2 regions of the Mesorhizobium sp. LjRoot246 genome follow, and region 2 is predicted to be linked to the other one. Evidence: predicted binding sites of a transcription regulator. Region 2 holds the regulator's gene; the other holds the start of a gene.

Region 1 (15,073 bases), 640 kb from region 2:
GCTGGCTTGCCGGCCGGCTGCAGGAAGAGTCGTCCGGCTACGAACCCTATACGCCGTCCGATGCCGAGACGCTGCGCCGCACGCTCGAGCCCGGCGACATCCTGCTGATCGAGGGCAACCAGAAGATCTCGGCGGCGATCAAGTACCTGACCCAGTCGACCTGGTCGCATGCGGCCTTTTATGTGGGCGACGCGCTGGCCGAACCGGAAGACGGAACGGAACGGCGGCGGCTGATCGAGGTCACGCTCGGCGAAGGCTGCGTCGCCGTGCCGTTGTCGCGCTATCGCACCTACAACACCCGCATCTGCCGGGCGAGCGGACTGGCGCCGGAGGATCGCGACAAGGTCGTCGCCTTCATGATCGGCAAGCTCGGCCTGAAATACGACCTCAAGAACATTTTCGACATGCTGCGTTTCTTCTTCCCGACGCCGCCGGTGCCGGTGCGCTGGCGCCGCCGCATGCTGGCCTTCGGCTCCGGCGACCCGACACGGGCGATCTGCTCGACGCTGATCGCCGAGGCCTATGGCCAGATCCGCTATCCGATCCTGCCCGAGATCACCCGAGCGCCCGGCCGCGCCTCGGCGCAGTCGAACTATTCGCGCAAGGAAATCCTGCACATCCGCCACCACTCGCTGTACACACCGCGCGATTTCGACCTGTCGCCGTATTTCCGCATCGTCAAACCGACGCTGGAATATGGTTTCGACTATCGACAGATGGTCTGGGACGACAAGGCAAGCACAGACGCCGCAGCCGTAAAGGCTGGCGCAATCGCCTCAGACACGTAATGGCTTTCGGCCTGGGTCAGGACATGCCCCTATGGCGCGGCCTACCGCTATCCAGCCGAGGTGCAGGCGTTTCACATGGCGGCCTTATCACGCCGAAACCGCAATAGCACCCTGGTTTTCGGCTCTGTGTTCGACCCAGACATGGACCGGTTCGTCCCGGCCGCGGATGCTCACCGGTCCATGATCGCGCGCATTCAACTGTGTCGTGGGCGATTCCGCCTTCGCGGCCTCAATCAGTCGTGACCCAAAGCAAATATTCGCCTGAAGCTCACGGCAGAGCGACTGCAAACGGCTGGCGACGTTGACGGCGTCGCCCACCACCGCGAAGGACAGATTGCGCTCGCTGCCGACCGCGCCGATGACCACTGCGCCATATTGTGCACCGATCCGAACGTCCAGCGGCGGGTACCCCCTGGACACCCGCTGTACATTCCAGTCTTCGAGAGCGGCGACCATCGCTTCAGCGCACTGGATGGCCCGAGTCGCGTCGTCATGGCTGGCTTGCGGAACCCCGAATGTCGCCATGATGCAATCGCCGATATAGTTATCGACGGTGCCATGGTGGTCGAAAACGACCTGTTCCATGCGACGGTGGAACTGACGCAGAAGTTCGAACACTGCTTCGGCCGGATGATCCTCGGAATAGTGTGTGAAGCCGACGATGTCGGCGAACAGCACCGCGATATCCTGCCGGCGAACCGGGCCGAAGGGCTCGTCATCGGTGGCGAGCTGGTCGACGACATTGGGCGAAAAATGCCGGGCGAGATTGGCGCGGGCGCGCTCTGCCTTGACATAGTCTTCCGACAGATGTCGGGAACGATAGACAACCAGCGCCATGATTGCGCCGATAATCAGCACAACCAACACGTTGGTCGCCTGTGCAAATGTATCGACGAAATTGGGGTTGAGATAGAGGTTCAGTCGCTCTGTCATCGGCAGCGAATAGAGGTTCGTCGCCGGAATGACGGTTCCCGAATGAGAAATCACCCATCCCACCCCGATCGCCCATGTCAAGGCCGCGAGCGCGCCGAGATAGAGCGCCAATCGTGTCGAAAGGGTCAGCGCGCCAAGGCATACGAAAATCAGCAGGAATTTGAAGCTGCCCTCGCGCAGTTGCATCGCGGCCGGCGCGACCTCCAGGGAAAACGGGTTGGGCGTTACCAGCAGAACGGTCAACAGAATGATGTCCAGCGTACCGACGAGGTAACCGATCCACCATCGCGCCGTGCGACGGCGCGCAAAGTGAAACTGGATCAGGCCGACGAGCTGGAACAGCACGAGGCCCGCCAGCACGAAGAGCAGCGAAGCATCCCAGCGGCTGATCAATGAAAAGAAGCAGGAGATCACAGCGAGCGATGCCGTACGGGCCCAGAACTGCAATGCAGCACCCTGGCGTTCTGCGCGCGCCCGCAAATTTTTCAGGCGCGAATAGCGGCGAAGTTCAAGTGTTGGCGGGGTCGGCATAGGATCACTTCGATTCACGGGGACGTGTCACGCATTCGGCAAACCCGCCCTCTACAGGCAAATCAGTGCGCGAACTCTATCATGAATGTGATTTCATTTTTGAATCGCGGCTGCAAAGAGCAAAAAATGTCCGGATAAAAGATCATGGCGAAAACCGCCCGGCGTCATTCTCCACATGGATGCGTTCGGCCCGCGGCCGGTGCTGGGCGGCATGGCGGAACGCCTGGCTGCAGAGGGCTATACCGTGTTGGTGCCGGATCTGTTCTATCCCAACGCGCCATATCCTGCTCGGGATGATTGGCCGCGTCAGGCCGGTAACGGGCGGCGTCCCTTTGCAGGAGCGGCGGGCCGCTCGAACGCACCGGCATCTCGCGGATGCGGACCAATCGGCATGATCGCCGGAAATGGCGTCGCGCCAAAGGCAAACGTCCATTTGTAGCCGACCAGTCCGTCTTCGGGCGTCGTGTGCTGGTCGTGATGGGCGAGCAGTTTGGCGCGGTCGGCGAGATCCTCCGCCTCGCGCCGCACCATCTCCGCCGTCTCGGGCCGCATCCGCCTGGAGAAGCTGACGAAGGTCGCTTCCTTGTCGATATGGGTGATAGCCCAGCCGATGAAATTCTTGTTGGTCATCTCGAACAGCGGCCTGAGCGGCCCTTCGAAATTCCACTGGATCGGCGTCTCGACCAGCACTCTTGCCGTGAGACCGCGGCCGAGCGCAACCAGGCCGAGCTCCTCGAGATCGCGCAGATAGAGGAACATCGAGGCCTCGCTCAGGCCCTGCGAGCGCATGATGCCTTCGGGCGTGAACTTTTCCGACAGCATGACGAAGACGAACAGCAGCGCCGGCCGGCCGGCGAGCCTGCGCTCGATTTCCGGCGCGATGTGGTTGACCGGACCCGGTCCCCGGTTCATCGAGCCAAGCACGTTTTCCAGCTCGACGCCGGCGGCCGCGCAGATCTCCACCAGCCGGTCGAGCTTGCAGTTGCGCTCGTGAAAGATGCGCTTCACCGTCGGTTCGGAAACGCCCATGCGTTCGGCAAGCGCGCGATAGGTGACGCCCTTCGCCTTCAGCGTCCGCTTCAGCGCCTCGAAGATCAGACCGTTCATGGGATGCGCCTCTTGCCGACGGTTTCGTATCGACTTTCGATACTAGCGCTAATCGACCTTTCGGAAAAGTATCGAAAATCATAGCTCTTCGCCGTCATCACAGGAGAGCAGTCATGAACACCCTCATCACCTCGGCCTTTCTCGCCGTCATCGGCATTGCAGCAATGCCTGCCGCCGAGGCCGGCGAACTTTGGCGCGCCACCGGCCTCGAACAGCCGGAATCGGCCCTGTTCGACGCCGCCAACAACCGCATCATCGTCTCCAACATCGTCGGCAATCCCGGCGAGGCCGACGGCAACGGCTATCTCTCCGTGCTGTCCGTGGACGGCAAGACGGTCATTCAACACTGGACCGACGGCATGGACGCGCCCAAAGGCATGGCGATAGCGGGCGGCAAGCTCTATGTCGCCGACATCACCAGAGTACGCGTCGTCGACCTCGCTAGCGGCAAGCTCGTCGCCAGCATCGCGGTGCCGAACGCCGTCTTCCTGAACGACATGACGGCGGACCAATCCGGCAAGGTCTATGTCACCGACATGCTGGCCGACGCCATTTACCGCATCGACGGCGAGCGGCCGGAACTGTTCGTCAAAGACGCTACGCTGGCCTCGCCCAACGGCGTCTTCGCCGATGGTAACAGGTTGATCGTCGCCTCCTGGGGCAAGGGCATCAGACCCGACTTCAGCACGGCGGAGCCGGGTGGACTGCTGTCGGTCGACATCGCCAGCAAGGTGGTTTCGCCACTGCCAGGCGCCCAGAAATTCGCCGACCTCGACGGCGTCGTCGCCATCGGCGACACCATCTACGCCACCGCCTACATGACCGGCACGCTCTACCGCTATCAAGCCGGCGCCGCGCCGGAAGCGGTGGCGCATTTCAAGCCGGGCAGCGCCGACATCGGCACGGATGGCAAGTCGATCCTCTATGTGCCGCTGATGAACGAAGGCGAGGTTGCCGCGCTGAAGCTCGATTGAGAGCCGTCCGGCGCCTCCGGGCCGATCTCCGAGACGTTCGCCAACAGCCATGAGATGGAACCGTCGTTCGTCGGCGATAATCGTCAGCATGGCTGTCTGAGACCTAAGCCGCCGCGTGAGTGGCCATTTTTCCAGATACTTCCTGAGAATTGCGAGCTAGGATGTTCCATCTGGGCGGGGGATAACGCGGTTGACTATCTTCAAGACCTTCATGACATCGGCAGCCTTACTGTCGGCGGTTTTCCTGTTGGCGGGTTGCGGGCACGGGTTGATCAACCGGTTGATCTAATCTCGGGTCTCGCTGTCGCCGTTCAGGCGCGATCAGGCATCGTCATTCACCACCTTGCGTCGCTGCAGAAGCCGCGCCGCAAGCCAGCACAGCATCGCCCAGGCGAAGCCGGCGCACCAGCCGGCCAGCACGTCCGACGCCAGTGCACGCCGAGATAGATGCGGCTGATGCCGACCAGCAGCGTCGTCAGCACCGCCAGCGACAAGACATAGATCTTCGTCGTTTGCCCATTCAGGAAGCGCGACGCCAGTGAGCCAAGCGTCAGGTAGGTCACCGCCGACAGCATGGCGTGACCGCTCGGAAAAGACAGCGAGGTTTCGCTGACCAGATGCGAAACGAGCTCGGGCCGCGGCCGGTCGACGCCGACTTTCAGCAGGCTCGACAACACCTGGCCGCCCGCCACCGCGACGAAGATGAGCAGTGCCGTTGCCGGCCGGCGGATCAACAAAAAATAGACGATCGTCGCCGTCGTGATCAGCACCACCACGGCTGAGCTGCCAAGGCTGGTGATGTCGCGCATCGCCCCTTCCAGCCAGAGCGGACCGATCGGCACTCCCGGCTGGCCGGGCTGGCGGAAGGCGAGCAGGATTTCGGTGTCGAAGGCGTGCGGCGTGGCGGACCGCGCCACCTCCATCAGCTCCACCAAACCCCACAGGCCGGCGGCGATGACCAAGCCGGCCAGCAGCACCGGGAATTCGACCCGGTTGAGCAGAGCGTTCGCGGCGTTCTTCATCGGCAATTCGCCCGTTACAACCTGCCTTGCAGATAGGGTCCAAGTGTGATCAGCGCCACGGCGGCGATTGCCAGCATGATGCCGGTCGCCTGCAACGCGTTGACGCGCTCGCCGAAGAAGACCAGTGCCACGACATTCACCGAGACCAGTTGGATGACGGCAGACAGGCTGAACGACACCGACATACCGAACTCGCGGATCAGCCGCAGCATGATCAGATTGCCCAGCGAATAGAGCGCCAACGTCAGCGCGATCTTGCCCAGGCTCGGCGCCATGCCCCATTGCTTGGCGGCGGTCGCCGCCAGCAGGAAGATCACCGTCGAAAAGCCGAGCTGCAGCAATCCCGAAAAACTCAACGTCCCGTCCCCCCTCGCAGTGGCTCCCGCCGCGTGTGTCGGACGTTGTTTCCGAAGCGCGCCGGGACGTCAAGCGACCTCGACCAAACGTTGCTCTTGGCAATGGCAAGACGGAAGGTCAATGTACAGCCATCGCCCAGCCTGTCGATTGAAGGGCGGTCAGGGGTTCATGATTCGTATTGTTCAAAACCTGGTGCGCCGCTGGAGCGAACTTTCTCTTGCCCTGCAATTCGTCGTTGCCGGCGGCTTTGGCTTGCTGGCCGTCATGCTGGTGGTGGGCGCCTGGGTGACGGCGCAGATCCGGGAGGGCGTCATCCGCAATTCAGCCGCCACGACGGCCCTCTACGTCGACAGCGTGATTGCGCCGCTGCTGCCCGACCTGCGCAAGGACCAGGAACTCAGCGATTCCGTCAAGCGGGCGCTGGATGAGACACTTGGCCAGGGCGCGCTCGGCAAGCGCCTCGAATCGTTCATCCTCTGGCGTCGCGACGGCACGATTCTCTATGCGAAGGAGGCGGCCCTGATCGGTCGCCGCTTCGAACCGAGCAACAATCTGCGTTCCGCCTTCGAAGGCAATGTCGTCGCCGAATTCAATACGTTCGATGACGATGAAGGTGAGGAGAAGGCTTCCGACCTGCCATTGCTGGAGATCTACAATCCCGTGCGCGAGCCCTGGTCCGGCGAGGTGGTGGCCGTCACCGAACTCTACGAGATCGCCGACGACTTCCAGGCCACACTGGCTTCCGCTCTGTGGTCGAGCTGGCTGATCGTGGCCGGCGCGACCCTGGCGGCATTCATGCTCCTGTCGGGCATCGTCTTGCGCGGCAGCCGCACCATCGACGATCAGCGCGGCGCGCTGCGCCGCCAGGTGTCGGAGCTGCAGGGGCTGGTGACACAAAACAGCGCCTTGCGGCTGCGCGTGCAGCGGGCCTCCCGCCGCGCCACCGCGCTCAACGAAAGATATCTGCGCCGCATCGGCGCCGATCTCCATGACGGTCCGGCCCAACTCGTGGCCCTGGCGGCGTTGCGCATGGACAGTCCGATATTTTCCGGCGACGGCCATTCGGGCGAAAGCCGCTCGACCGAGGTCGCGATGATCCGTAAGACGCTGGAGGACGCGCTGCGCGAAATACGCGGTATCTGCACCGGGCTCGTCCTGCCGCAGATTGAGACGGCTGCCGCAACGGACATTCTGCGGCTGGCCGTCAACGAACACGAGCAGAGGACGGGGACGTCGGTGACACTCACGCTGGCCGGACATCTGCCCGAGCCCGGCGCCTCCGAGAAGATCAGCATCTATCGTTTCGTGCAGGAAGGGCTGAACAACGCCTATCGCCACGGGCGGGGCAAGGATCAAGCGGTGAGTGCCGGGATGAAAGGGGGCAGGCTTTGTGTTGAAGTATCGGACGCTGGGCCAGGCTTCGATCCGGCACGTGTCGAGGGCCTCGGGCTCGCTGGCCTCAGAGAGCGGGTCGAAAGCATTGGTGGCCAATTCGAAACCTTGACCGGACCGCAAGGCACGCGTTTGGTGATCCGTCTATCGATCGAGGAGCAAGCATGACTGGTGTCATTCGCATCGCCATTATCGACGATCATCCCCTCTTTCGCGAAGGTGTGACGCGCAGCCTGTCGGAGATCGGAGGCTTCGAGATGGTTGGCGAGGGCGCCACGGCGCAGGATGCCGAACGCCTCGCCGCGACGGTGCGGCCCGACATATTGCTGCTCGATATCTCCATGCCGGGCGGCGGTCTGGCCGCGGTTGCGGGCATCCTCGCCGGCCATCCCGACCAGAAGATCGTCATGCTGACCGTTTCGGAGGCCAATGCCGATGTGACCATGGCCCTCAATGCGGGGGTGTGCGGCTATGTCCTCAAAGGTATCGGATCGCGCGCGCTTGCCGACATCCTGCGCAACGTGGCGGCCGGCGAGAGCTATCTTTCGCCGACGCTGTCGGCCCGATTGCTTTCGGATCTCCAGTCCCAGCAACCGACCAACGGCATAGCTGACCGGCTGCGGCAACTCACCGAGCGGCAGACGGAAATCCTGCGGCTGGTGGCCGAGGGGCTGAGCAACAAGGAAGTCGCCTTGCGCCTGGACCTGCAGGAGAAGACCGTCAAGCATCACATGACCGGCGTGCTGTCGAAACTCAATGTGCGAAACCGCACCGAAGCGGCCTTGGCGATGCGTGAGGCGCGCGACCGCGACAGGAACCGTACTTGACAGTTCAGCGCTTCAAGCAAACCTGAACCGCTCCAGGGACTTCAGTCATCGTGGCGCCGGAAACCGAGGCGCCGGCCTGGAAACGAGGTCACCTCCGCCGGGGGGCGGCGGAGGTGACATGTGAAGCCGGCCGTTGCCTGTTGGCAAGCTTCACAAGGCCTTGAGACGGCTGACATCGGCCGGGGTGGCCTGGCGGTCGATGATCGTGCGACCGAGCGCGTCCTTCATGCTGAAACGACCGTTCTCGAGCTTTTCCGTTATGCCGTCGGGATGCTGGACTGTGATCTTGTTGCCCGTCACGTCGACCTTGTCACCGGTCGTGGCATTGACATGACTCGCGCCCTTGCCGTGATTGGATCCCGATTTGCCGGAATTGCCGCTGTTGCCCTTCCCGTTGCCGTTGTTGCCGTTCCCGCTATTTCCGCCACTGCTATTGCCGCCGCTGTTGCCGCCACCGGAATTGCCGCCGCCGCCACCACCACCGCCGTTGCCACCGTTACCGCCGTTACCGCCGTTGCCGCCGGCGGCTTGGGCGCTGGCGGCATGTATCCCGGGAATGGAATCGTGGAAGGCAATTTGATAAGGAGCGACGGTCAACGCCAGCGCCAGCGCGAATCTAAGCGCCAGCCAGCAACAACGGGTCATGACCGATCTGTGCATCGTGATCTCCGACTATTGAGCCGGCGCGCCCTACCCAAAGTTGCAGTTGCAACCCAACATCGCCGAAAGACGTAGTGTCCGGAAGCGACCTCCGACCGTTGCGGTTGTCAACCAGGACCTTTGCAAGCGCAAGGTTGGACTAAAGTCCTATGCTTGTGCTATATTAGCTCCTTATGAACGGCGTCGCGACCGTCATCGTCGACGGGAGACTGGCTTTCCCGGATGCCTGACGACGGCAGACGCCGAACATCAAGTCACCTCCGCCGGGGGCGGCGGAGGTGACTTGTCAAGCTGGCCGCGCCGGCGTCACAAAGCCCGGAGACGACTGAAATCGTTCGCCGTGGCCGGGCGCTCGACGATCGTGCGGCCGAGGGCATCCTTCATCTCGAAACGGCCGTTCTTGATCTCTTCCCTGATGCCGTCGAGATGCTCGACCTCGATCTTGCTGCCGTCTACATCGACCTTGTCGCCGGTGGCCTCGTTGACATGATGGCTGGCGCCGTTGGCGCCCTTGCCGGACCCGGAACTGGCGGCTCCGCCGTGATCGTCACCGGCGCCACCGTTTCCGCTGCCGCTGTTGTTGCCGCTCCCGCCACCGCTATGTCCGCTGTCCTTGGCATACGCGCTCGCGGCAGCGATGCCGGGGGCGGACCCATGCAAGGCAAGGTGACAGGGGACGATGGCCAAAGCCAGTGCCGTCAACGCCCTCAGCGCCAGCCGACAGGAACGGGCTGTGATCGATGCGCGCATCTCGATCTCTTCTTCATCGGTCGATGCCGGCGTTTGCCGGCGGCCGACCATTGCCCACATCGCCGCCCCGCGGAACCGGCCCACGACCGATGCGGCGCCGGCAGGGACCTTTGCCGGCTTGAACAGGGACCTATGTCCCTGGGGGAGAAGGTGGTTGAAAGCGGCTTGCAATGTCACGAAAGTGTGATCCGGCGATTATAAGGGGTTGAACAGGCAACACGCTCCAGCCATCCCCAAAGCCAGAGGCAAAGCCCCAATGACCGAACAGCGCTCCCCCGACACCCGATTCCGCACCAGCCTGCTCGAGGAAAACGACGGCTCGGCCACCAATCCCACCGACAACCGCACCATGGGCGAGATCATCGCCGCGCGCTTCTCGCGTCGTGGCTTCCTCAAGGGTTCGCTGGCTGTGTCGGCCATCGCCGCAACCGTCAGCCCGCTGGCACTGATCAGCGCCGACGAGGCCCGCGCCGCCGAAGGATCAGCCTTCGCGTTCGACGAGCTGGAAGCCGGCATCGACGACAAGCATCATGTCGCGCCGGGCTACGATGCCGACGTGCTGTTGCGCTGGGGCGATCCGCTGTTCGCCGATTCGCCGGAGTTCGACCCGACGAAACAGTCGGCGCAGGCCCAGGCGAAACAATTCGGCTACAACAACGACTATGTCGGCTATCTCCCGATCGACGGTTCGGCCGAACACGGCCTGCTGGTCGTCAACCACGAATACACCAACCCGCATCTGATGTTTCCGGGTATCGTCAAGATCGTCGAGAAGGACGGCAAGAAGTCGGCGGAGGTCGCACCGCTCTCGAAGGAGCAGGTCGATGTCGAAATGGCGGCCCATGGCGGCACCATCGTCGAGATCCGCAAGGTATCAGGCAAATGGCAGCTGGTGCGCGACGGCAAGCTCAATCGCCGCATCACCTCCAACACCGAAATGGCGCTGTCCGGTCCGGTTGCCGGCCATGACCGCGTCAAGACCAACGCGGATCCGTCCGGCGCCAAGGTGTTCGGCACGTTCAACAATTGCGCCGGCGGCGTCACGCCCTGGGGCACCTATGTGATGGCCGAGGAAAACATCCACGGCTATTTCTCTGGCGAACTGCCGGAAGGCCACAAGGAAGCCGCCAACTACAAGCGCCTGGGCATCCCCGAGGGGGCCTATGAATGGGCCGCGCATTACGACCGCTTCGACCTCGCCAAGGAGCCCAACGAGGCCAACCGCTTCGGTTGGATCGTCGAGGTCGATGTCAGCGATCCGACCTCGACGCCCAGGAAGCGCACCGCCATGGGCCGCTTCAAGCATGAAGGCGCCGAATCGATCGTCGCCAGGGATGGCCGCGTCGTCTTCTATCTCGGCGACGACGAGCGCTTCGACTATGTCTACAAGTTCGTCACCACTGGTATGTTCAATCCCAACGACCATGCCGCCAACAAGGACCTGCTCGACGACGGCACGCTGCATGTCGCCAAGTTCGCCGAGGACGGCTCGGTCGGGTGGCTGCCGATCGTCTTCGGCCAAGGCCCGCTGACGGCGGAAAACGGCTTTGCCAGCCAGGCCGACGTGCTGATCGAGACGCGCCGCGCCGCCGATTTGCTCGGCGCCACCAAGATGGACCGGCCCGAGGACATTCAGCCCAATGCCGTCAACGGCAAGGTCTATGTCATGCTGACCAACAATTCGAAGCGCAAGGCCGACCAAGTCGATGCCGCCAACCCGCGCGCCGAAAATGCCTTCGGCCATATCATCGAGATATCGGAAGACGGCGGCGATTTCGCCGCTGCCAAAGGCAAGTGGGAAGTGCTGTTGAAATGCGGTGACCCGGCGGTTGCCGATGTCGGCGCCACCTTCTCGACGGCAACGACGGCCAATGGCTGGTTCGGCATGCCCGACAATTGCGCCGTCGATTCGGCCGGGCGTCTCTGGGTCGCCACCGACGGCCAGGGTCCGAAAGCCACCGGCCGCACCGACGGCCTGTGGGCGGTCGACACGGAAGGCGCGGCGCGGGCGACCTCGAAACTGTTCTTCCGCGTGCCGATCGGCGCCGAAATGTGCGGCCCGCTGTTCGCGCCCGATGATCAGACCGCCTTCGTCGCGGTCCAGCATCCGGGCGACGGCGGCGAGGATTGGGAAGCGTTCGGCCGCCCGTCCTACTACGAGGATTTGTCGACGCGCTGGCCCGACTTCAAGCCCGACATGCCGGTGCGGCCGTCTGTGGTCGCCATCACCAAGCAGGGCGGCGGCAAGATCGCGGTCTGATTGCTCATCGACGCTGTAGAATTGACGGGTTGGAGGCCGAGGATTCGTTCGCGAAATCAGCGTGAAGCACCCGCGGACCCTGCAATCCGTTTGGCGATAGCCTTTGCCAGGATGCCGGCATTGGCGAAGCAGCCGCGGATACTTGGCCGCATGCCTGTGAACCACAGGCCCGGCAATTTCGGATCGGCTTGCCCGCCGTTGAAGAGCGGAACGCCCTTACCGTCGAGCACGCCGAGCTTGCCGACCATGGGCTCGAGCCCGGTGCGGTAGCCTGTCGCGGCAATGACGATGTCGGGGTAGATCAGGCTGCCATTGGCCAAGATGACGCCGTCGCGGGTGAATTCCCGTATTGCCGGCACGATGGTTATCTTGCCGGCTTTGATGGCGCTGACGGCGCCATCGTCGGCGGCGATCGCGGTGTAGTCCGATGTCAGCCGGCTGGCGCCGCCCGATAGTGCGGGCGGCATGCCGAATTTGGTCAGGTCGCCGAAAACAAGGCGCTGCGTTGTCGCCATCACCGCATCGGCGACCCGCAACGGCAAGCGCGCCATGAGCGGTGAAAGCCGGTGCACCGCGATCTTGGCGATCCGCTTGGGCAGGAGGGCGGGTCCGTTGCGGGCCGACAGCCAGATGGCCGCCGTGTCTCTGCCGGCCAGATGATTGAGCGCGTCGAAGCCGGAGTTTCCGGCGCCGACGACCAGCACTTTCTGGCCCGCATAGGCCTGCGCATCGCCGAAATCCGCCGAATGGACGATGCGTCCGGTGAAATCCTTCATGCCTTTCCATTCGGGAATGAACGGCTGCCTGTCGCGGCCGGTGGCGATGACGACATTGCGGGCTAGGCGCGGTCCGGCGTTGGTCCGCAGCGCCCAGTGATCGCCCTTGTAGGTGATCTCTTCGACAGCGACGCCAAACTGCACCGGCAGCCGGTTTTCCTCCCTGAAATCATTCATATGGCGGATGACGACCGTCCGGTGCGGGAAGGCAGGGGTGCCGGGGGGGTAGGCAAGACCGGGCAAAGACGAGAGGTCGCGATGGGTGTTGAGATGCAACTGCTGGTGCCGCCGGTGCCAGGGCTCGGCCAGCCGGCTTTCCTTTTCCAGGATCGCCGTCGGCACTCCGGCGTTCATCAAGGCGTGCGCGACAGCCAGTCCGGCAACACCGGCACCGACGATGATCGCCGGCTCGACCGTTATCGGCAGGTCCGCGACCGATTTGATTGTCGTATCAGCCATTCACTCTTTCTAGTCCCATTCGACCGTCCTGCCGCAAGGCTCGCAGGGCGCTGTAACCGTATGATCCCGCGCAGGATCCATACCGCAAACCGCTGCCGATTTTCGAGCCATGCGCCGGGTGGTGTTGCGCACTATATGGCATATGCGCGATATCAGCGGTAATCAGGTCGCGGCAATGTGATTGATTCGAGGCCCTGGGGATGGCGGGTCTCTGTTATCCCTACGCGCATGCCCGAAATCGGGTTCGATTTTCGCGGTCATGCGCAGAATCAAAGTGTTACAGCAGCTTTGCGCGTCTTGAACGCGCGGCGCTGTGGCGGCACGCGGAATCTCGACCATGCCCTCCTTGCGGATCTATTTCGACAACATCCTTGAGGGCGCCGCGCCCAAAGTCGAGCGGCAGGCGCTGACCCATGTCGAACGGCTGGCAATTGTCCAGCGCCACGGCGACTTCTCGCTCGCCTATTCCACCGCCGTGCAGAACAAGCTTTCCTATTTCGGCGACGCCGACGGCTACATCGCCTTCGGCACCAAGATGAAGCATCATTTCGCGCTCGGCGATCCGGTGGCGGCTCCGGCTCGTCGGCCCGACTATATCAGACGCTTTGTCGAGAGCGCCGTTAGTCCGTGGTTCGTGCAGATCGGCGAGGAGACCGCGCGGGTGCTGGCCGGGCTCGGCTATAAGGTCAATCGGTTCGGCATCGACACCCGTCTCACCTTGCCCGAGCATGATTTTTCCGGAAAGCGCAACGAGACCGTGCGCTACTCCGAGCGCTGGCTGTTGAAGAAGGGCTTTTCGTTCGAAGAGGACAAGCGCACGATCCACCTCGACGAGATCGCCCGGCTTTCGCAAAACTGGCGCGGCGACCGCATCGTCAAGCGCTGGGAAATGGGCTTTCTCAACCGCCCGTTCGCCAACCATCTCGGCACCGATATGCGCCGTTTCGTCCTGCACGGTCCCGATGGCGAACTGGTCGCTTTGCTCGACTTCGACCCGTTGTTCCGTGATGGCAAGGTGATCGGCTACACCACCGCCTTCAAGCGCAAGCACGTCGATGCCTCGCCGCATGCAGAGATCGGGCTGACCAAATTCGCCGTCGACCGTTTTCGCGAAGAGGGCATCTCGCTGGCCACGCTTGGCCTGTCGCCGCTCGTCGATATCGGCCCGAGCGGATTTGCCGAAAGCGATTTCTGGCGCACTGCCTTCGAGCGCGCCTACTCTTCGCCCTGGGTCAACCGCCGCAGGTTCAATTTGCAGGGCCAGGCGGCGTTCAAGCGCCGCTTCCACGGTGTCGAGGAGCCGGTCTACATCGCCTTCCGCGAGGGGAGCTATGTCGAGATGCTGGGGCTGCTGCGGCTGGTCAAGGCGATTTGAGGTGGTTGGCAGTTCTTGATTCCTCGCCCCGCGAAGCGGTCCCACTTTGTGGGGCGAGGAACCCAAGTCCGTCAGTTCCTGAGCCGATAACCCGTCTTGAATATCCAGGCGACGATGGCGATGCAGACAGCCAGGAAAACAACCGTCATGCCGAGGCTGATGCCGACCGACACGTCGGACTTGCCGTAGAAGCTCCAGCGGAAGCCGCTGATCAAATAGACGACCGGGTTGAACAAAGTCACCGTGCGCCAGATGCCGGGCAGCATGTTGATCGAATAGAAGCTGCCGCCGAGGAAGGTCAGCGGCGTGATGATCAGGAGCGGCACCAGCTGCAATTGCTCGAAGCTTTTCGCCCAGATGCCGATGATGAAGCCGAACAGGCTAAAGGTCACCGCTGTCAGCACCAGGAAGGTGATCATCCAGAGCGGATGCAGGATGGTGAGCGGCACGAACAGCGAGGCGGTGGCCAGGATGATCAGGCCAAGGATGATCGACTTGGTCGCCGCCCCACCAACATAGGCGATGACGATCTCCAGATAGGAGACCGGCGCCGACAGCAATTCGTAGATCGAGCCGACGAATTTCGGGAAATAGATGGCAAAGGAGGCGTTGGAGATCGACTGCGTCAACAGCGACAGCATGATCAGCCCCGGCACGATGAAGGCGCCATAGCTGATGCCGTCGATCTCGGTGATGCGCGAGCCGATCGCCGAGCCGAAGACGACGAAATACAGCGACGTCGAGATGACCGGCGAGACGATGCTCTGCAGCACGGTGCGAAAGGCACGCGCCATTTCCATCCGGTAGATCGCCCACACTGCACGAAAGTTCATGCCTGCGCGCAGGTTCATGGCTCTCTCCT
Region 2 (15,073 bases):
AACGCGGCGCATGTCTCATGGTTCCGACATCGGGGACAAAGTAGCCGAAAACGCATCCATGCGCATCCGACTGCCGGCGATGGCGAAGAGACGCTTCCTCAGATCAGCGGCCGGCGCGCCTCGCCCAACGCCCTTCTTGAATATGCTATGAAGGCCAGTTCCTGCTTTTCGAAGTCGCGGAAAACTGCAACGGGCGGTTTTTCGCAAGAATACCGGCGGCTGGAGACAGCACGACTGCTCTGGGTTGACATTTCGACCCCTCTTCGAAAGCCCGCTCCTTGGAAGGCTGCATTTCAACGCGTTGCAAGGATTGAGGTTCCTCCGCCGGCCACATGTCTTTTTTAAATGACAGCACGCCATTTAACGATCATGACTCCATGCGTTTCGAGGAGTCCTTGCCTGTGTCCACATTGCTTGACGGATTGCGGATTCTCGTCCTGGAGGACGAATTTCTGATCGCCATGGATGTCGAGCAACTTTGCCGTGACCACGGTGCTGGTGACGTGGTGATCGCCCGCGATCTGACCGAGGTCGATGGCCGGGAGGTCGCTACGCAATTCGACGCGGCCATTGTCGACCTCATGCTGGGCGGCGCCTCGACGATCGATTTCGCCTCGGGGCTGCGTGCGGCAGGCGTACCTTTCGTGTTTGCATCGGGCTATTCGGATGCCGATGAAATCAGGGCGTCCTTTCCAGGCGTAAGGCTGGTCGGCAAACCCTATTCGGGTGAAGACCTCGTGCAAGCGGTGGCGGCGGCCTGCGGACGCACTTCTCCCGGTTGAGATAAGCCCGACCCTTGCGGATCGCGCCGAATGCATGTCGCTCAAAAGTGGCCCCGGTTGTGAGAATGACAAGCATAGAAACAAAGGCTTAAAGCGCGTCGCACGAATCCGTTTCGTCGGGCTTAGCGGATTGCAGGTCAACTGGCCGGCGAGCCCGTTACCTGGGCCGAGATCGCATCCGGACCATACTCGTCTTCGCCTGATATTTTCAGAATCTCTTGCAAGCGGGTGCGGGCTCGGCTGACGCGGCTCTTGATCGTTCCGACCGCGCAACCGCAAATCTCGGCGGCCTCCTCATAGGAGAAACCCGACGCACCGATGAGGATGATGGCTTCGCGCTGGTCCTCCGGCAATTGTTCAAGGGCGCTGCGGAAATCCTTCAGGTCGAGCTGGCCATGCTGGGCCGGATGAACGGCCAGCCTGGCCGTCATGATGCCGTCGCTATCCTGCACTTCGCGCCCGCGCTTGCGCATCTGCGAATAGAATTCATTGCGCAGGATGGTGAAAAGCCATGCCTTGAGATTGGTGCCGGGCTGGAAGCTCTCATGCTTGTCCCAGGCCTTGACCAGCGTTTCCTGGACGAGGTCGTCCGCCTTGTCGGCATTTTGCGTCAGCGACACGGCAAAGGCGCGCAAGCTCGGGATCGCCCCAAGCAGATCGGTCTTGAAGCCTTGTGAGACCGCTGCCATGCCTCAGTCTTTCTTCCGCGCGGGTTCGGCCTGTTCCAGCTGGCTGAGCAACTGGGCGAAGCGATCCGGCACATCGTCGGAGACCAGCTCGTCGTAATATTGCTTGAGTTTTCGTCCGATTTCGGAGTTCGGTCCCAGTGCGTCACCGGAACCGTTCCGGCGCCTGCTTGCGGCGCCAGCCAGAATATCTTTCGTCATATCCTTCATTTTGCCCTTATATTCCAGTGCCGAAGCCGCCCATAATATTACTCAACACAACGCAAGCGACGCCCTCGTCTGGTTGCCCATCCCGACCCCCCAAACGCCGTCCCGGCATATTAGTTCCACCAGGAACGGAACTTTTTCTCAGGATCGACGTTGTTGAACCGGGCTTGCAATCAGCTTGACCTGCAATCTATGCAATCACGTCATTCTGAGGGAGACGTCTTATCATGAGCTTATCCGCCACCATCGCACCACACCTACCGTTTCTGCGCCGCTTCTCGCGGGCCGTTTGCGGATCCCAGGAGAGTGGCGACGCGCTGGTCGCCGCGATGCTCGAAGCCATCATCGCCGATGTCGATATCTTTCCCGAAGCGTCGAGCGACCGCATCGCGCTGTACAAGGTTTTCGCCAAGCTGTTCACATCGGTCGCCATCCGCGTCCCGCAGGAGCAGGCGCAATCGGCATGGGAACAGCGCGCTGCCGCCAATCTGAACGCGATTGCGCCGCGCCCCCGCCAAGCCTTCCTGCTGGTTGCGGTCGAAGGGTTCAGCGAGGACGAGGCAGCAGAGATCCTCGATGTCGGCGACGAGGAGTTTTCAGAGTTGCTTGCCCAGGCAAGCAACGAGATATCCCGTCAGGTCGCGACCGACGTGCTGATCATCGAGGATGAACCGCTGATCGCCATGGATATAGAAGAAATGGTCGAGAGCCTCGGGCATCGCGTCGTTGGAACGGCACGCACCCATGCCGAGGCGGTGACGATGTTCGGCAAGACACGGCCGAAGATGGTGCTGGCCGACATCCAGCTTGCCGACGGCAGTTCGGGCATCGAAGCCGTGAACGAGATCCTGTCGTCGACATCGGTGCCGGTTATCTTCATCACCGCCTTTCCCGAGCGTTTGTTGACAGGCGAACGTCCCGAACCGGCCTTCCTGGTCACCAAGCCGTTCAACCCCGACATGGTCAAGGCACTGATCAGCCAGGCGCTGTTCTTCGACCGGCAGGCGAAAGCGGCCGCATAGTCGGGAATTGGGGAGTGGAGGAATTGGAGAATTGACGAACCCAAGCGACAGCCTCGCTCGCCGATTCTCGCCAGATCATCAATTCATCAATTCCTCACTTCGTGCCGCCTGATGCACGCATCGGGCGGCGACGGCGAATTTCCAGCGCACTTGCTCCGAACGATTTGCAAGCATCGTCTTTTTCGGCAAAGGGTGGAACAAACCGCATCTACTCACGTTTTCATCGCACCATTCGAAGGAGATGGATCATGCTTTACTGGGCGCTCGTATTTCTCGTTGTAGCGATCATCGCTGGCGCGCTTGGTTTCGGCGGCATCGCCGGCACCTCCGCCGGTATCGCGCAGATATTGTTTTTCATCTTTCTCGCTTTCCTGATCATTTCGCTACTTGCAGGCCTGTTCAAACGGGCTTCGTGAGGACGAACGGCACCGAACACTGGAAGCCGCACCCCTCAAACGGTTTCCAGCCACCGCCGGGCGGTATCCTTCAAAGGAAACCGTCCGGCGGACCGCATTTGGAGGCTGTTTTCGGGGGAAACTCTTTTTGGGAACCCATTTAACAGTGAGCCGTTCAGCCTGAGTTGGGCGGACAGATTGGCCGATGCGTTCCAGAACCAGAGATATCAAGGAAGGCATGAGCGATGAAGTCATCGCCCTGCATCCCGCTGAAACCGGCATGCAGCTCGGCCGGGCTCTTCTCCATGCCTTGCACAATGCCGGCATCTCCGTTCTCTACCAGGATCGCGAAATGAAAACCGTATGGGCGCGCAACATGCGCGCGCCCTGGGCCTCTGATAGCGCTGAAAGCGCCAGCATCCTGCCGGCGGCGCAAGCTGACCGCATCAGTGCGGCCAAGCGTGACGTCATCGCATCCGGCAATCCGCAGCGCCTCGAAATCAGTGTTCCCGTCGAGGATGGCATCCGTTGGTTTCAGGTCTGGATCGATGCCGACCATGGTGATGGCGGCACGGTGCAAGGCGTCGTCACCACAATGGTCGAGACGACCGAGCAGAAGCGCCGGGAGCAGACCCTGACGACGCTGCTGCGCGAAGTCAGTCATCGCTCGAAGAACCTGCTGGCGATCATTCAAAGCATAGCCACTCAAACCGGGCGCTACTCCGACGGCATCGGTGATTTCCTGACACGTTTTCGCGGCCGGCTGCAATCGTTAGCGTCGTCCCAGGACTTGGTAACCTCTTCCAATTGGCGGGGTGCTGCACTTCGCGAACTGATATCGGGCCAGGTTGGCCGCTACGGCGGGGATCCCGTGCGCAGCCTGCGTTTCCAGGGGGCAAACCCCTATCTCAATCCGAACGCTGCCCTGCATATCGGCCTCGCCATGCATGAGCTCGCCGTCAACTCGGTGAGCTATGGCGCCCTGTCGCGGCCCGATGGCTTCGTCGAGGTTACGGCCAACCTGACCGCCGCTGACACCGGGACCTCGCTGTCTCTGACATGGGCAGAGGCGATCGGGGCCAATGACAACCAGCGTAGTGAAAAGCGCTTCGGCAGCGTCGCGCTCGAACGGGTCGTGCCGGCGTCGCTGAATGGCACCGCGACGCTTGAAATCGCGGCTGGTCGCCTCGAATACCGCCTTGTCGTTCCGCACGGCAATTTCGAGACGGAATAAGCGACCGCCGTTTGCCGGATGCTTAACCGGCTGTTCACCATAAAAGCGGATGCTGTTTTTCCCAGATACCGCTGGATCCTGCCGCACCGCCGAACCTTTCCGCAGCAGGACTTGCAGCATCGTATGGGAGGAATGCGTTGACAGTTGCCGACATGAACAGACTGGAGCAGGCCGCTCGTGTTTCGATGGGTGAGTTTGAGGATTCCGAGGCATCCGCGCCACCGCGGCCTCTTGTTCCCTCCGCCTCACCGCGCCTTGCCGCGTTTGGATTGGCCGCGGTGATCGCCGCGATCGCCCTGTACGAGCTGGTCTACTGAGGATCCGTCATGCCTGCCGTTGCGGCTGGTGGACGGAATTGGCATCGCGCCAGCCTAATTCGCTGGCAGGCCAGGCAGAACAGGAACTTTGGCGAATTCGGACCGTTACTATGGCGAGAGGACATCTTCCCATGGAACACATCGCTGCATTGTTGCTGGTCATCGGTTGCTCGAACACGATGGCCGACTGCCGTGAACTCCAGGTGCCCGTAAGCGTTTTCGCGACCGCCGACCAATGCGTCGCCGAACGGCCGTTTGCCTTGGACGACGTGAAGGGCCAGGCCGAGCACATCGTCGCCAAATGCCTTGCGGTCGACCCGGCGCTTGAAGACGACTACGACCAGGTGGTGTGGAAGGTCAGCCCGGACGGCCGTCTCGACGCATCCTTGGAGATTTCAAATGCCGTTGTTGCGTCGAACATGACACGCCCCGAAAAAGACTATCTTAGCCAACAATAAATTCGCGCGGGCAAAGGGCGCCATTTCATGCTAAATGGCGGTTGGAGCTTACTAAAGTGAGGACACAAAGTGAGGAGTGACTCGATGCGGAAGATCATTATTGCCATGGTTGCAGTGGTCGCGGTCAGCGGCTGTACCTCGACCGAGCAGGACGTGGTTGGCGGCGGCTTGATTGGTGCTGGTGTCGGCGGCTTGGTCGGCGGCGGCAAGGGCGCGCTGATCGGCGCAGCCGTTGGTGCCGGCTCCGGCCTGCTGGTGCGCAATCTGCGCAACGGCTATTGCCAGTATCGCGATCATCGCGGCCGGATCTACACGGCTCGCTGCAACTAGTTCGGCGATAATCGAAACGTCAATCCGGAGACCGGTCCGTCGGTCTCCGGATTTTCGATGTCTGGATGCTTGATCCCGCTCGCCTGACGACCGTGGTCAGTTCGCCAGAGGGATTGTGATTTCCACATTCAGCCCATTGGCCTGGTAGTCGCGCTTGATCGTTCCGCGCAATTCGCGCGTGACATTGAGGTCGATCAGCTTGGTGCCGAATCCGGTCTTGGCCGGCGTTTCGAGTTTCTTTTGCCCGGTCTCGCGCCAATTGAGGACCAGCGTCCTGTCGCGCCCCCGCCCTTCGAGCGACCAGTCCACTTTCAGCGCCCAGTCGCCCCTAAGTGAATTGGCGGAATTGCCGGCTTCGCCATATTTCAGCGCATTTGTCGCCAGTTCGTGAAAGGTCAGGCCGAGCGCCTGCGTGGTGGTTTCGTCGAGCAGCACTTCCGGTCCCGACAAAAGCTCTTCGGGCAACTCCTTGCCAAACACCTGGCCAAGTTCGATGCGCAAGAGATCACCAAGATCGGCCTTCTGCCAGCGCGAGCGCGTCAGCATGTCCTGGGACGCCGCCATCGCTTGCAATCTGGCCGCGAAGGATGAAGAGAACTCGTTGACGTCGGTGGCTCGCGAAGCCGTCTGGCGCGCGATGGCCAGCACCCTGGTGATGGAATTCTTGATACGATGCTTCATCTCCTGCAGCATCAGATCCTTCTCGATCAGGCTCTTTTCCGTCGTCTCGTGCAAGCGCGACGCCGCCTCATAGGCCCGCTCCTGGTAGCGCGCCACCAGCGCGATAGCGCCCGCCAAAAGCAGGCCGAACAACCCCAGCATCACCGGGATGGCGCGCGATGACGGCTGCGAGAACGCGCTGGTCGGTCGGAACAGAATGGTCCATGGCCGGCCAGCCACTATGATCTTGCGAGTGACCAGCAGCCTGTCGCGGAAGGTTGAACCCGGTGGCGTCTCCGACCGGAACAACAGATTGTCGCCGTTCACCACGCCGTCGCCGTCATAGATTTCGGTGTTGACCGGCAGCAGCGGCGATCGGCTGAGTGCGACCTGGAACAGGTCACGAGCTCGAAAAGCCGCATAGAGAAACCCGGCCGTGGAGGACCTGGACGCATTGATGACATCGGGCGCGGTTTCGACATTGAGCCGCACGAAGACGAGGAAGCCGGTGAACGTCTGCGCGGCACTGGTGTCCTGGCCCAGTTGCAGCAGCCCGCTGGCGTGCTGCTGGTCGTCCGACATCGCCTTTTCGACAGCGGCGCGCCGTACTGGCTCGCTGAACATATCATAGCCGATGCTGGCCCGGTTGGACGGATCCTGCGGCTCGAACAGCATGATGGGCGTGCGCCAGGGTTGCGTTGTGTCAGGATAGATTGGATGGCTCACGCCCTGGTCGCGCAGTATGTCGCGCTCGACCGACGCCTCGTCTCCAGTCTTCACCAGCCTGAGAAAGCCAATGCCGCGCAAACCGGCGAAATTCTTGTCGACATCGAGCGCTTTGAAGAACGCTTTGAACTCATTGTCGGAAATATCGCCATTGCGGGCATCGAACAGGGCCTGTGTCGAGCGCAGCAGCGACAAATGCAGGTCGATGCGGCTCTCTATCCGGTTGAGCGCATCGTCGGCCGTCGCGTCGAACTTGATGCGTGCGGCTTCCTGCGTCGCGAAATAGGCGAACCCCGCCATTGTCATGCTGATCAGCGCGACGGCGATGAACGCGACGACTGGGAAAAGCTTCTTCAACGGATGAATGCGGTCCCTGAGCATGTCGGGCCTTTATGGGCAAGTCGCCGTGCCAACACAATGGCAAGGCCAAGCCATCCTGACGGCTGGCACATCGGATGGCCCGAGACCCGGCACATTCGTCCGGCCACGCGGCGTCGCTACGGCAAGCCTCAGGCGGCGATCTTCAGCGCGCCCGGTCCGGGAATGGCGCCTGGCGGGCATTTGCCCAGAATGATCATGCCGAGCACCTCGTCCTGTGTCACATCCGTGGTGCGGGCGGTGCCGACGACCTGGCCGTTCTTCATGACGCAGACCCGGTCGGCAAGCTCGAACACATCGTGGATGTCGTGGCTGATCAGGAAGATGCCGATGCCATCGGACTTGAGCTGCTTGACCAGTTCCCCGACCTGCGCCGTTTCCTGCGGACCGAGAGCCGCCGTCGGCTCGTCCATGATCAGGATGCGGGCATTGAACAGGATCGCGCGCGCGATCGCCACCGATTGCCGCTGGCCGCCCGAGAGCTTGATCACCGGTTCCTTGAAGCGCTGGAAACGGGGATTGAGCCGGCCCATCACCTTGCGCGCCTCCGCCTCCATGGCAACGTCGTCGAGCGTGCCCCAGGCGGTCATCAGCTCGCGGCCGAGGAACAGATTGGCGGCGGCATCGACATTGTCGGCCAAGGCCAGTGTCTGGTAGATCGTCTCGATGCCGTATTTCTTGGCGTCGCGCGGATTGGAGATCGATGCCTCCTCGCCGTTGACGAAGATCTGGCCCGCATCGCGCTTGTAGGCGCCGGACAGGATCTTGATCAGCGTCGACTTGCCGGCGCCATTATGGCCAAGCAGCGCCACGACCTCTCCGGGGAAAAGATCGATCGAGGCGTCGTCGACGGCGCGGATGCCGCCAAACGCGATCGAGATGTTGCGCATGTCGATCAGCGCAGTGGCTGCAGGAGCAGTCTTGTCGGTCATGGCATGCCTCCTAGACGCGCTTGCGATAGACGGTGTCGAGCCAGACGGCGATGACCAGCACGGCGCCGACGACGATGCTCTGCAGCGGCGAGTCGATGCCGAGCAGCACCATGCCGGACTGCAGCGACTGCATCAAAAGCGCGCCGAGCATGGCGCCCAACACCGTTCCGGCGCCGCCGGCCAGCGACGTGCCGCCGATGACGGCCGCCGCGATGACCAGCAACTCGTCCAGCGTGCCCAGCGCATTGGTCGACGCGTTGAGTCGGGCCGATGAGATCGCCGCGCTGATGGCCGCCAGCACGCCCATGATCATGAAAACCTTCATGGTCACCCAGCGCGTGTTGATGCCGGCGAGTTCCGCGGCCTCCGGATTGCCGCCGATGGCGAAAACATAGCGGCCGAAACGCGTGCGCTTGGTGATGAAGGTCATGATGATGCCCACCGCCACCGCCATCAGCACCGGTATGGCGATGCCATGTGCGATGAACAGCCCGCCTTCGGGAATTGTGATGCCGTTCTGCTGCGCATATTGGCGCACGATGCCGATCGGCCATGGATAGGAATTGGCGATCCAGACGGCGCCAAGGATGGCGGCGCAGGCGACCACGCCAAGCAAGGTCTCAGCCCAGACGGGGCGCAGTGGAAAGGCGAATCGCTTGCGCTGCGAACGGCCGTTGAGCAGCGCGAAGGCAACCGCCGCACAGGCAACGACGCCGACGATCCAGCTGGCTGTGGCGCCGATCGAGCCGCGTGGTCCACCGCCCATCAGTTGGAAGGTGGCGTCGAGCGGCGCGACCGTGCGGCCGCTGGTGATCAACCACGCCATGCCGCGCCAGACCAGCAGGCCGCCCAGCGTCACGATGAAAGCCGGAACCTCCATATAGGCGATGATGAAGCCCTGGAACCCACCGATCAGCAGACCAAGCACCACGCCGGCGGCAAGCGCGATGATCCAGAGCCAGGGATTTCCGAGCTGGAAGCCGATGACGCGAATGAGGAATTCGGCCTGCGCCACGCCCATGATCATGCCGATCACGCCTTCGACGGAGCCAACCGAAAGGTCGATGTTGCGCATGACGATGACCAGCACCATGCCGGTGGCCATGATCGCGACCGAGGAGGTCTGCACTGACAGGTTCCACAGATTGCGCGGCGTCAGGAAAAGCCCGCCCGAGAGGATGTGTATGCCGACCCAGATGACCAGCAGCGCGCCGACCATGCCGAGCATGCGCGTGTCGAGCTCGGTAGCCTTGAGAAACCGCCCTGCGGCGCTGAGTTCGGATGCCCGCGCCCGGTCCGCTGCAGTGCTGGCGACCGGCTGATTTGAGGTCGTGTCGGTCATCTTGCTATCCTCCCACCGGTTGCCGTCTGGCGCGGATGCCGGAATATGGATGCTATGTGCTTTCCGCTGTCATTTGAAGCGGAAGCCCCTTGAGAAACGCCGCGGCTTGGGGCCGCGGCGCCGAGATTTCGAACCGATGGCGGCCTGGTTTAGTTGCAGGCCGCGACGCTGCCGGCCGCAACGCCCGCGCAGACTTCGTCCTTCTTGATCCAGCCGGCGTCGATGACGACGTTGAGATTGTCCTTGGTGATGGCAACTGGGGTCAGGAACAGCGACTTGACGGTGTTGCCGCCCGGCGTCGTGAAGTCCTTGGCGCCGGCAATGTCACCTGTCTTCTTGCCGTCGGCGAGCTGCGAGGCGATCTCGGCGGCGTTCTTGCCGAGTTCGCGCGCGTCCTTCCACACCGACACGGTCTGCGTGCCGAGAGCGATGCGGTTGAGTGCTGCATGGTCGCCGTCCTGGCCCGAGACTGGCACGGTGCCGGCAAGGCCCTGCGCCGTCAGCGCCGCGACGACGCCGCCTGCGGTGCCGTCATTGGCCGCGACCACTGCATCGACCTTGTTGTCGTTGGCGGTCAGGAACTGTTCCATGTTCTTCTGGGCATTGGCGGGCAGCCAGCCGTCAGTATAGGCCTCGCCGACATTCTTGATCTTGCCGCTGTCGATGGCGTCCTTGAGCACTTCCATGGAGCCGGCGAACAGGAAATCGGCATTCGGATCGGCACCCGAACCCTTGATGAAGACATAGTTGCCTTCCGGCTTGGCCTTGAACACTTCGCGGGCCTGCATGCGGCCGACTTCCTTGTTGTCGAAGGTCAGGTAGAAGACGTCCTTGTTCTCGATCAGCCGGTCATAGCCGACGACCGGAATGCCTTCGTCCAGCGCCTTCTGCACGGCCGGGCCGATGGCCGAGGCATCCTGCGCCAGGATGATCAGCGAATTGGCGCCCTGCGAGATCAGGCTCTCGACATCGGTAAGCTGCTTGCCGGGATTGGACTGCGCATCGGCGGAGATGTATTTGTCGCCGGCGGCCTCGATCGCCGTTTTCATCGCAGCCTCGTCGGTCTTCCAGCGCTCTTCCTGGAAGTTGGACCATGAAACGCCGATGACCTTGTCCTTCGCCTGCGCGACCGACGCGAGCGTCAGCGACATGGCGACACCCGCCAGGATGGCGGCTGTGAATCTTTTCATATTATCCTCCCTGCGCCGCGTATGGCGCGACCAAACTGACCCGAAGGCCGGCACAGAGGCCCTATTTTTTCGAGCCTCGAAAAAATACTGATCCAACACCCGAACGCTGTCAACATCGATTCTGATGGATTTTGATGTCCTTCCGAAATTTTTTCGAGCCTCGGAATAAATAAATGACAGGTCGGCCTACGTCTGCCAGTATTTGACCGCGTTGCCGGCAGCGTTCCAGGGCAGGAAGAACCGCGGCGACCGGGAGGATGTGAAGAAACATGTCGGTCGGAATCCGCCACGACGATTTGCGCCGTCGCAACCGCGCGATGGTGATCGCGGCCGTGCGCCGCTCCGGACAGCCCTCACGCACCGAGATCGCCGCGACAACCGGACTCAGCCATTCGACCATATCGGCGATCTCTTCCGATCTCATTGGCGAAGGCATCCTGACCGAAAGCAAGCCGAGCGAGGCTGGCTCGCTCAAGCGCGGCCGGCCGCAGGTCGGCCTCAGCCTCAATCCCGAAGCGGCGGCGGTGATGACCGTGGTGCTGTCGCTGAATTTTCTCTCCGTCACTGTCATCGACTATGCAGGCCAGGTAGTCGCCGAGGAACAGCGCCGGCTGGACACGCTGACCATGCCGCGCGACGCGCTGATCGGCGAATGCGTCGCAATCGTGCGGCGCCGCCTCGAAGATCCCGACCTTGACGTGCGCAGCATTGCCCGCATCGCGCTGGCGATCCAGGGCATCACCGACACGCGTGCCCGCGCCATGCTGTGGTCGCCGATCACGCCGCACACCGATATCGCCTTCGCCGACATACTCGAAGACGAGTTCGGCATTCCCGCCACCATGGAAAACGACTGCAACATGATGGCGATAGCGCTGCGCTGGCGCGATCCCCAGCGCTACCGTGACGATTTCATCGCCATCCTCCTGTCGCACGGCATCGGCATGGGCCTGGTGCTGAAGGGCGAGCTGTTCACCGGCACCCATTCCTCGGGCGGCGAGTTCGGCCACATGATCCACCGGCCGAACGGCGCGCTGTGTCGCTGCGGACGGCGCGGCTGCGTCGAGGCCTATGCCGGCAACTACGCCATCTGGCGCAACGCAAGGCAACTGGGTGAGGACGCAGAACCCGTTGCCGATGTCAGCGATGCCGACATGCGCGCCCTGGCGACCGCGGCCCGCGAAAGGGATGGACCGGAGCGGGAAGCCTACCGCAAAGCCGGCGAAGCGCTCGGCTACGGCCTCGGCAGCCTGTTTGCGCTGATCGACCCGGCACCCGTTGCCATGGTCGGCGCCAGTGCCGCCGCTTTCGACCTGATCGAGCCGGCGCTGCGCGAGGCCATCGCCCAGACCGCCGGCGGCCAGCACTCGAAATCGATTTCCTTCGACACCGAGCCCAACGAACTGCCGCTGATCCGCGAAGGCTGCGCGATGCGGGCGCTGACCTTCGTCGATCAGGAGATTTTCGCGCCCGGCGCGCAGGCGAGAGCGGGCCTCGTCGGTAAGAACGTCGCTTGAGTTAGTCCTCCCTGATGGCGTAGCCCGCGCCTCGGATCGTGCGGATGACGTCGGGCATGCGGCCGTTGTTGACCGCCTTGCGCAGCCGGCCGACATGCACGTCGACCGTGCGCTCGTCGATGTAGATCGTCTCGCCCCAGACATTGTCGAGCAGCTGGCTGCGCGAGAACACGCGGCCGGGATGACGCATCATGAATTCGAGCAGGCGGAATTCGGTCGGCCCGAGGCGGATCTCGCTCTTCTTGCGATAGACCCGGTGCGACTCGCGGTCGAGCACGATGTCGCCGACCTTGAGCACGCTGGACAGCACTTCCGGTTTGGCGCGGCGCAGCAGCGCCTTGACGCGGGCCATGAACTCCGGGGTCGAGAACGGCTTGACCAGATAGTCGTCGGCGCCGGTCGACAGGCCGCGCACGCGATCGCTTTCCTCGCCGCGCGCGGTCAGCATGATGATCGGCAGCCGCTCGGTCTCTGGACGCATTCGCAGGCGCCGGCAGAGTTCGATGCCGGAAACCGCCGGCACCATCCAGTCGAGCACCAGAAGGTCGGGAACGTTCTCCTGCAGCCGGATCTCGGCCTCGTCGCCGCGCGTCACCACCTCGACCTGGTAACCCTCGGACTCCAGATTGTAGCGGAGCAGCACGCCTAGCGGCTCCTCATCCTCCACCACCATGATGCGTGGCGCGATCATCGGCTGGTTACCCCTGTCATGCCGCTGGCGCGGACATTGCCGTCTCGTCCTGCTTCGGACGATTGGCGGGCAGTTGCGTGCCGGTCAAAACATAATAGGCATTTTCGGCGATGTTGGTCACATGGTCGCCGATGCGCTCGAGGTTCTTGGCGCAGAACAACAGATGCGTGCAGGCCGTGATGTTGCGCGGGTCTTCCATCATATAGGTCAGCAGCTCGCGAAACACGGAGGTGTATTTCACGTCGATGCGCTCGTCGTCGGCGCGCAGTTTGGCCAAGGCCTCGGCGTCGCGCGCCGCATATTCCTCGATCACGCCCTGCACCTGGATCAACACCAGCTGCGCCATCCCGTCGATCGAATGCGACAGGTCGCGCGGCGTGACGCTCAGCCCGACGGTGCCGACGCGCTTGGCGATGTTCTTGGCAAGGTCGCCAATGCGTTCGAGATCGCCGGCCATGCGGATCGAACCGACCACCGCACGCAGGTCGTTGGCCATCGGCTGGCGCTTGGCGATCAGCGTGATGGCCCGGTCGTCGAGCTCACGCTGGCGCGCGTCCATGATGGCGTCGTCGGAGACGACGCGCTGTGCAAGCGCATTGTCCGAATTGAGCAATGCCTTGGTCGAGCCACTGACCATCAAGCGGGCGAGATCGCCCATGTCGCGGATCAGGCGGCTGATCTGCTCCAGATCCTCATCGAAAGATGCGACGGTATGTTCACCCATGATCTTCGTCCCTCGTATGCCTGAACTTAGCCGAACCGGCCGGTGATATAGTCCTGGGTGCGTTTGTCGTCGGGGGTGGTGAACATCTTGTCGGTGGCTCCCTCCTCAACCAGATAGCCGAGATGGAACATCGCGGTGCGCTGCGACACGCGCGCCGCCTGCTGCATCGAGTGGGTGACGATGACGATCGTGTAGTTCTGACGCAGTTCGTCGATCAGTTCCTCGACGCGAGCGGTGGCGATCGGGTCGAGCGCCGAACACGGTTCGTCCATGAGGATCACCTCGGGCGACACGGCGATGGCGCGCGCAATGCAAAGACGCTGCTGCTGGCCACCGGAAAGGCCGGTGCCAGGTTCCTGCAGGCGGTCCTTGACCTCGTTCCAGATTGCCGCCTTCTTCAGGCTCGACTCGACGATCTGATCCATGTCGGCCTTGCGCTTGGCCAGTCCGTGGATGCGCGGGCCATAGGCGACGTTCTCGTAGATCGACTTGGGGAACGGATTGGGCTTCTGGAACACCATGCCGACGCGCGCCCTGAGCTCGACGACGTCGATGTTCTTGTCGTAGATGTCCTCTTCGTCGAGCGTTATCTTGCCGGTTACCCGCGCTGAATCGATGGTGTCGTTCATGCGGTTGAGGCAGCGCAGGAAAGTGGACTTGCCGCAGCCGGAGGGGCCGATCAGCGCCGTCACCTGATTGAGGCGGACGTCGAGATTGACATCGAACAGCGCCTGCTTCTCGCCGTAGAACACGCCGACCTTGTCGCCGCGCATTTTGATCACTTCGTTCGACTTGGCGTTCATCTTGTCGCCCACTGCGTTTTCAAGGGACTGTTCGGTCATGATGTTCATACCAAAATGCCTTTTTTCTACCAGCGCCGCTCGAACCGACGCCGAAGCACGATCGCGGTGATGTTCATGGCCATAAGGAAGACGAGCAGGATGATGATGGCGCCGGACATACGCTCGACGAAGGCGCGTTCGGCTTCGTTCGCCCACATGTAGATCTGCACCGGCAGCGCGGTGGCCGGATCGAAAGGCGTCTTCGGATAATCGGCGACGAAGGCGACCATGCCGATCAAGAGCAACGGGGCGGTTTCGCCGAGCGCACGTGCCAGACCGATGATAGTGCCCGTGAGTATGCCGGGCGCGGCAAGCGGCAGGATGTGCTGGAACACCATCTGCATTTTGGAGGCGCCAAGACCGAGAGCTGCCGAGCGGATCGACGGCGGCACGGCGGCAAGTGCCGCGCGCGTCGCGATGATGATCGTCGGCAGCGTCATCAGCGTCAGCACCAGGCCGCCGACGAAAGCGGCGGAGCGCGGCATGCCTAGGAAATTGATAAACACCGAGAGGCCGAGCAGGCCGAATACGATCGACGGCACGGCGGCCAGATTGTTGATATTGACCTCGATCAGGTCGGTGAGGCGGTTCTTCTTGGCGAATTCCTCAAGATAGATCGAAGCGGCGACACCGATTGGCA

The links. Region 2 encodes PhoB, which activates phosphate uptake and scavenging genes when phosphate is short. Its sites were predicted from a motif close to TGTCATNNANCTGTCAT; they were not measured.
Region 1: ACSQ3L_RS04220 (PhoX family protein) is a predicted target of PhoB. The motif match lies at 9,513-9,529, and genes of this name have one in related genera.

The regions. Positions count from the first base shown of each region.
Region 1 covers NZ_CAXUSN020000001.1:894,487-909,559, forward strand. The annotation lists gene ACSQ3L_RS04165 (lipo-like protein) at 1-788, shown strand, start outside; gene ACSQ3L_RS04170 (adenylate/guanylate cyclase domain-containing protein) at 876-2,252, opposite strand; partial or broken gene ACSQ3L_RS04175 (dienelactone hydrolase family protein) at 2,401-2,535, shown strand; gene ACSQ3L_RS04180 (helix-turn-helix domain-containing protein) at 2,559-3,359, opposite strand; gene ACSQ3L_RS04185 (SMP-30/gluconolactonase/LRE family protein) at 3,473-4,333, shown strand; partial or broken gene ACSQ3L_RS04190 (phosphatase PAP2 family protein) at 4,655-5,355, opposite strand; gene ACSQ3L_RS04195 (hypothetical protein) at 5,370-5,711, opposite strand; gene ACSQ3L_RS04200 (sensor histidine kinase) at 5,881-7,272, shown strand; gene ACSQ3L_RS04205 (LuxR C-terminal-related transcriptional regulator) at 7,269-7,931, shown strand; gene ACSQ3L_RS04210 (hypothetical protein) at 8,082-8,591, opposite strand; gene ACSQ3L_RS04215 (hypothetical protein) at 8,898-9,341, opposite strand; gene ACSQ3L_RS04220 (PhoX family protein) at 9,598-11,601, shown strand; gene ACSQ3L_RS04225 (flavin-containing monooxygenase) at 11,658-12,836, opposite strand; gene ACSQ3L_RS04230 (phosphatidylglycerol lysyltransferase domain-containing protein) at 13,174-14,211, shown strand; gene ACSQ3L_RS04235 (ABC transporter permease) at 14,283-15,044, opposite strand; gene ACSQ3L_RS04240 (ABC transporter ATP-binding protein) at 15,059-15,073, opposite strand, start outside.
Region 2 covers NZ_CAXUSN020000001.1:1,534,593-1,549,665, reverse strand. The annotation lists gene ACSQ3L_RS07395 (response regulator) at 402-782, shown strand; gene ACSQ3L_RS07390 (RNA polymerase sigma factor) at 920-1,471, opposite strand; gene ACSQ3L_RS07385 (NepR family anti-sigma factor) at 1,475-1,678, opposite strand; gene ACSQ3L_RS07380 (response regulator) at 1,903-2,697, shown strand; gene ACSQ3L_RS07375 (DUF1328 domain-containing protein) at 2,946-3,113, shown strand; gene ACSQ3L_RS07370 (sensor histidine kinase) at 3,298-4,326, shown strand; gene ACSQ3L_RS07365 (hypothetical protein) at 4,464-4,643, shown strand; gene ACSQ3L_RS07360 (hypothetical protein) at 4,775-5,101, shown strand; gene ACSQ3L_RS07355 (YMGG-like glycine zipper-containing protein) at 5,186-5,431, shown strand; gene ACSQ3L_RS07350 (CHASE domain-containing protein) at 5,528-7,174, opposite strand; gene ACSQ3L_RS07345 (ATP-binding cassette domain-containing protein) at 7,327-8,127, opposite strand; gene ACSQ3L_RS07340 (sugar ABC transporter permease) at 8,138-9,469, opposite strand; gene xylF (D-xylose ABC transporter substrate-binding protein) at 9,619-10,659, opposite strand; gene ACSQ3L_RS07330 (ROK family protein) at 10,929-12,176, shown strand; gene phoB (phosphate regulon transcriptional regulator PhoB) at 12,178-12,867, opposite strand; gene phoU (phosphate signaling complex protein PhoU) at 12,884-13,591, opposite strand; gene pstB (phosphate ABC transporter ATP-binding protein PstB) at 13,618-14,442, opposite strand; gene pstA (phosphate ABC transporter permease PstA) at 14,460-15,073, opposite strand, start outside.